2 regions of the Paenibacillus odorifer genome follow, and region 2 is predicted to be linked to the other one. Evidence: a T-box and tRNA genes for the amino acid it is inferred to sense, from the RefSeq annotation. Region 2 holds a T-box; the other holds one or more tRNA genes.

Region 1 (3,420 bases), 1.5 Mb from region 2:
AGAGGATAGTTATTTGGGAGGATTCAACGGATTGAATACGGAGAAATATTTCTATCTGAAGGATGACAAGGTTGTTCTGTTCTTCCAATTATATGAGTACACAGCGTATGCTGCAGGCTTCCCTGAGTATACCTTTAGTTTCAAAGAGCTTTTGCCGGATGACAGCAGCCCGTTTGCTGGCATGAAATAAATGGAGATACCTCGTCTCCGCTAATGTCAGCACAAGGCATCTCCCCCTTACCGGAGTTGTCTCTAGTTCATATGCTAAAGGGAGTAACTAGTTTATGAACGGGGGAGAGCTATGGGCTACCAATATACTGCAATTGGCGATTCCTTGACGACTGGATTTGGTGCTCTGCCAGGTAACGGTTTTGTTCCGGTGTACCGTAGAATGGCAGAAGGGAGACTGCGGACTACTGTAGCCTCTACGAATTTAGGCGTGAACGGAATGACTACTTCAGAGCTGGAGCAGCGGCTGCGCGGAAATTCCATGATGCGTGAGGCCGTTCGAGAAGCCGATATCATCACTGTGTCTATCGGTGGTAATGATTTGATTCACGCGGCCAAATCAGCAGCAAGACAGCAAGGGAACTTATCCGCAGAACTGCGCAGATCGCTTCAGGAATGCAAACAAAATTTCTCTGCAATTATGAATATCCTTATACAATTGAAGGCGAGGACGCGTAGACCTTTTATCATTAGAATTGTGGGATTATATAATCCCTATCCTCAGGTGGTTGGTGCGACAGAGTGGGTCAGACAGTTTAATCAATACGCAGCACAGTACAGCAGCCGAGTCTGTGGATTTGCTTCGATTTACAGTGAGTTCGCAGGAAATGAGAGAGGGCTGTTATCCATTGATCATTTGCATCCGAATGGCCGGGGTTATCGCGTAATTGCCGAGAAGCTGGATGCACTAGGTTATGGCGGGCTGAATTGATTGGATTTAGGTCTTCTATAAAATATAAAGAGGCTGTGCCCTATCCTTTATGGTTAGAGCACAGCCTCTTTATATTTTTACTTTATAGCTTACACACCGCTAGGCAATGTCTTCTCGATTACTTTATCTACGATACCGTATTCAGCCGCGTCTGCAGCAGTCATGAAGTAGTCGCGATCTGTATCCTTCTCAATACGTTCTAGAGGTTGACCCGTACGTTCTGCTAGAATACGGTTCAGCTTATCGCGCAATTTGAGGATGCGGCGGGCACGGATTTCAATGTCCGTAGCTTGACCTTGAGCACCACCCAGAGGCTGGTGGATCATGATCTCGCTGTTAGGCAGTGCGAAGCGTTTGCCTTTGGCGCCAGCGTTTAGCAGGAAAGCTCCCATGGAAGCTGCCATACCCACACAGATGGTGGAAACGTCTGGTTTAATGTACTGCATTGTATCAAAAATAGCCATACCTGCAGTAATGGAACCGCCTGGGCTATTCACGTAAAGGTGAATGTCCTTGTCAGGATCTTCGGCAGCCAAGAACAGCATTTGTGCGATGATAGAATTGGCTACCACGTCATTAACCTCCGTTCCAAGGAAAATGATGCGGTCCTTCAGCAGGCGGGAATAGATGTCATAAGCGCGCTCGCCGCGGTTGCTCTGTTCTACTACCATAGGAATATAACTCACGTGGAAAACCTCCTTGATATTGGTTCTTCAAATGTATTCATTTTTACTCTTGCCGTATTACCCACATGATAAACAAATTCAAACAAAAAGTCAAAGAAAGTCAAACTTATATTCAAAAAAAAGAGCCGACAAGCGGCTCTTTGGTTAAGTAGTAGTATAGGCACTACTAAATTATGTACAAAAATCAAATTAATGGCGCGCCCGCCAAGAATCGAACTTGGATCTCAGGCTTCGGAGGCCTACGTCATATCCATTGGACCACGGGCGCAACAAAAATGATTATAATACAATTTTTACACAATTGCAATGTAATATTAATACTGGACAAGCGCTCTAGGGGCAGGCATCGGGCGCTATATCTTTTTCTGACCTTATTAATGTATAAGAAGACAAGCGCTTGAGAATTCTACTCTCGGAAGACTTGCGCTTCGAGCAATATTTGGTTAGAATATGGGTGGGACTTAAAAAGTTTACCCGGGACGTTTTGAGACCATGAACAAGGGAATAGAGGAAGACGAAGTTGCAGGAGTGAAAGTATGCGTAATTTATTAGATATCCAAAAGCAGCTTCTGCCTGATCTCATGGAAACCCTTAAGAGACGGTACACGATTCTTCATCAGATCATGCTGTCCGATATTATTGGGCGCAGAACGCTAGCCGCTTCGCTAGATATGACTGAGCGGGTACTGCGTGCCGAGACGGATCTTCTGAAATCGCAAGGGCTTATTGAGATCGAGAGTGTTGGCATGCGCATTAGCGCTGCTGGACGTAGACTGCTTGATTTGCTAGAGCCGGTTGTTAAGAGCCTATTTGGTCTGGATGAGCTGGAAGAGAAAATTCGAGCAACGTATGGTCTGGATAAAGTTATTGTAGTACCGGGTGATTGTGAGTCATCGCCGTTCACCAAACGAGAGCTTGGCCGGGCGGGTGCGAAAGCACTGCTGAGTATACTTCGCGCAGATGATACAGTTGCCGTCACAGGTGGATCGACGCTTGCCGATATGGCTGATCAACTGACACCGCCGTTGTCCCTTTCCTATAAGAACGCTTGGTTTGTTCCGGCGCGTGGAGGATTAGGAGAGAGTATGGAGATTCAAGCCAACACGATTGCCTCAACAATGGCAAAGCGGGTTGGAGCCAACTACCGGTTGTTGCATGTCCCTGATTTGCTTAGTGGGGATGCATACCAATCGCTGGCACTTGACTCTAATATTGGAGAGATTGTACAAACCATCCGCAGTTCGCGTATTATTGTACATGGGATTGGGGATGCCATTGAAATGACCCGCCGCCGCAAACTGGACGAGGCTACAGTCTCGGAAATCCAGGGTGAAGGGGCAGTGGCCGAATCTTTTGGCTATTATTTCAATGAAGAGGGTCAGGTTGTCCATACCATGCTTACGATGGGTCTACGTCTAGAAGATATTATTCGGACAGAGAAAGTCATCGGTATTGCAGGAGGCAAACCCAAGGCCAAAGCCATTCATGCCATGCTGCGTTTCGGGCAGGAGAATATTCTCGTCACGGACGAGGCTGCCGCAGTAGAAATAGGCAAGGAAATTGACAATCAACTACAGCTATCTTCGTAGTTTTTAGATTGCAGGCAATACAACATACTTCTTGCATCATACTTAACATTGTTGTCATGACAGACCTCACCGTCTGTTTTGAATAAATAAAACGAATTCTAGGAGGAACTATTCAATGAGTGTAAAAGTTGGAATTAACGGTTTTGGACGTATTGGACGCCTTGCTTTCCGCCGTATTCAAAATGTAGAAGGTATCGAAGTGGTA
Region 2 (3,420 bases):
TCCTGCTCCAGTCGCTCCCGTTGCTCCGTCTGCTCCCGTTGCTCCTGTTGCACCTGTAGCTCCATCTGCTCCTGTTGCCCCAGTCTCTCCTGCTCCGGTCGCCCCGGTTGCTCCGTCTGCTCCCGTTGCACCCGTTGCTCCATCCGCTCCGGTTGCCCCAGTCTCTCCTGCTCCAGTCGCTCCCGTTGCTCCGTCTGCTCCCGTTGCTCCTGTTGCACCTGTAGCTCCATCTGCTCCTGTTGCCCCAGTCTCTCCTGCTCCGGTCGCCCCGGTTGCTCCGTCTGCTCCCGTTGCACCAGTTGCTCCATCCGCTCCCGTTGCACCAGTCACTCCATCTGCACCTGTTGCCCCAGTCTCTCCTGCTCCGGTCGCTCCAGTTGCTCCGTCTGCTCCCGTTGCACCAGTCGCCCCAGTTACTCCGTCTGCTCCTGTAGCTCCAGTCTCTCCTGCTCCGGTCGCTCCAGTTACTCCATCCGCTCCGGTTGCACCAGTTGCACCTGTAGCTCCATCGGCACCTGTTGCCCCAGTCTCTCCTGCTCCAGTCGCTCCAGTCGCTCCAGTTGCTCCATCCGCTCCCGTTGCACCAGTCGCCCCAGTCACTCCATCTGCACCAGTAGCTCCAGTCTCTCCTGCGCCGGTCGCTCCCGTTGCTCCTGTTGCTCCATCCGCTCCCGTTGCACCAGTCGCCCCGGTCGCGCCAGTTATTCCTTGCGTTACACCAAGCAATTCTGCATGTACAAGTCGATGGGCAGTCACAATCTGGCCAACGCTATTTTTTCCCCATACTGAGATTTGAATCGGATCATCTACCAGACTTGTAGTTGTAAAAATAAATTCGAACGCATCAAAATCGCCATAATAATCACGTGTTATAACTTCATTAGGTGCTACATTTATCAGCTCGCTTACATATAAAGTTCTTGTCCCATCCATATAGTATCCTTGAACAAGAGCCATTGATGAATCAATGTCACTTCGGTTATCAATTTTGACAGTAACATGCTGAGTAGGTCTTACACCCCCTACCATACTATTGTCTATCGGTCCGGTAGATAAATAACTCAATTTCTCATCACTCCTTTAACGTTAACTGTGTCACAAAAATAATTATTAAATTAATACTGCCTGCTTCTCCCACGCAACTATGCGATGAGGATCTACCAATGCCCCCGAGTTCTGTTTTCCCCAGACTGAAATCCCAACCTCTGCTTCAACTGCTTCTACTGTTGTAAACACAAATTCAAATGCGTCCAAATCGGCAAAATAGTTCTTAGTTAAAACTTGATTAGGTGCTAGATTTACTGTTTCATTCACATACATCGTTCTTGATCCGTTAAGAAGGAAACCTTGAATAACTAGATTATAAGGATTAAGAGAATCCCGATTAACTACTTTTACGGTTACCAGTTGCGACGGTCTGACCCCTAGGATCGGGCTGTTATCTATAGGTCCAGTAGAAAAAATAGCCATGTTTTATTCACTCCTCCCTTCCACTACAATTTGAAAGATTAGTGGCTCCGTATAGTAATATTCCTTGGCTTGAGTTAGCGTGTGGACTGTTGTGTAAAGGAACAGCTAGTCCTATAACAAGACAGCCTTCTTTTTTCAAATTTATAATCTACTAAACTGATAATCTAACAACAAAGAGCAACCAAGATTGTTAAGAAGCTAACCACTATTGCTTTTTATGAAATATTAGGTATACTGGTAAAAATTAATTAAGCATCGATGAGCGGGAGAGTAATTAACGAGATCTAGTCCTCAGCGAGCCGGGAGAGTGTAAGCCGGTACAGATCCCTTTAATGAAGCGCACCCGTGAGATGGACTTCTGAACCTTAGTAGGAAGTCCCGGCTGAAGGCCGTTATCCCGTAAGGTGGCTGAACAACTTGTTCAGCAACGAGAGTGGTACCGCGAGCGCTAAAGCCCTCGTCTCTTTTGAGACGAGGGCTTTTTTGTATTTTCAAAGGAGGGTATACCATGTAAAATCAAATCATCAAAGACGGAATCGAGCACAGTGTACACCGTGTATTCAATACTTTAGGAGCTGACTATCCAGAGGACATTGCCATTCTGATCGAACAGCCAGCAAATCTAGAACATGGTGATTATTCATGTAATATCGCTATGCAGCTAGCCAAAACTCTACGTAAATCCCCAATGGTCATAGCAGAATTAGTGAAAGCAGAACTTCAATTCAAAGGGCGTTTCGCAGGTCTATTGCAAAAAGTTGAAGTCGCTGCTCCCGGATTTATCAATTTGTATATGAATTGGCAAAGCTGGGCTGAACATTCCTTTGAACTGCCTGCCAGCACTGGCGAAAAAGTCATCATCGAGCACACTTCTATCAACCCCAACAAAGCCGCTCACGTAGGTCATCTAAGAAACACCTGTATCGGCGATACTCTAGTCAGAATTATGAAAAGAACTGGGTATAACGTAGAGGTCCATAACTACATTGATGATCTCGGCAATCAGCTGGCGGATACAGTTGTTGGATTATTAAATATACCTTTAGAAGGGAAACACAAACGTTTCGGTGATTTTTGCTGGGATCTTTATGCCAAAGTGAACAAAGAATATGCGCTGAACCCAGAGATGACACACAAGCGCACTGATATACTCCACTCACTTGAACTAGGGGGCGGTAACGAAGCCTGGCTGGGCAACCTTGTAGCTGAACGCATCGTTAGAGAGCATGTAGAGGAAATGAAACATTTTGGGATTTATTATGATTTGCTGGTATGGGAGAGCAGTATTTTAAAGGAGGGATTTTGGGCAGCCGCAGCTGAGCTACTGAAGCAGACAGCCGTTTTTGTACAAGAGACTGAAGGTAAACTCGCAGGCTGCTGGGTGCTGAAGCAAGGAACAGAGGCTAACATTGGAGCGGATTCAGAGGAGCATCATCTCGATAAGGTGCTGGTGCGTTCGAATGGGATTTTAACGTATACAGCCAAAGATATTGCCTATCATCTCTGGAAATTTGGTCTTTTAACCAAAGATTTCTCCTATAGCGAATTCTCGTCCGGTTTATGGACAACAGGATTAACTGGAACCCAAGAGTCTTATGGGCAGGCGGACAGAGTCATCAATGTGATTGATTACAGACAGGAATATCCACAACAGATGGTTAAGCAAGCCTTAGGGGCACTAGGTTATAACGAGCAAGCAGACAAACTCCATCATGTGAGTTATGGTGTTGTATCTCTTAGTCCCGCCTCGGCTGCCGAGCTGGGTATAGATATTTCAGAAGGCAAATCTTCTTATGCTATGTCCGGACGACAGGGAATCGGGATTAAGGTAAGCGATCTGGTGGAACTCATGGAACAGAACATCGAACACTCACGTTCCGATAAAGACGGCCTCTCCAGCCGAATGATTGCCACTGCTGCGATTCGCTACTATCTGCTACGGTTTAATTT

What was found. The T-box of region 2 lies ahead of PODO_RS24160 (arginine--tRNA ligase). A T-box ahead of a tRNA ligase gene usually reads a tRNA of that ligase, here a tRNA-Arg.
Region 1: it encodes a tRNA-Arg, which carries the amino acid that the T-box ahead of PODO_RS24160 (arginine--tRNA ligase) is inferred to sense. The anticodon was not compared.

Annotation. Positions count from the first base shown of each region.
Region 1 is NZ_CP009428.1:183,918-187,337, forward strand. It holds gene PODO_RS00885 (PdaC/SigV domain-containing protein) at 1-190, shown strand, start outside; gene PODO_RS00890 (GDSL-type esterase/lipase family protein) at 302-940, shown strand; gene clpP (ATP-dependent Clp endopeptidase proteolytic subunit ClpP) at 1,030-1,626, opposite strand; tRNA gene PODO_RS00905 (tRNA-Arg) at 1,820-1,894, opposite strand; gene PODO_RS00910 (sugar-binding transcriptional regulator) at 2,163-3,215, shown strand; gene gap (type I glyceraldehyde-3-phosphate dehydrogenase) at 3,331-3,420, shown strand, end outside.
Region 2 is NZ_CP009428.1:5,521,412-5,524,831, forward strand. It holds gene PODO_RS24150 (collagen-like triple helix repeat-containing protein) at 1-1,065, opposite strand, end outside; gene PODO_RS24155 (hypothetical protein) at 1,111-1,470, opposite strand; T-box leader at 1,720-1,938, shown strand; gene PODO_RS24160 (arginine--tRNA ligase) at 1,991-3,420, shown strand, end outside.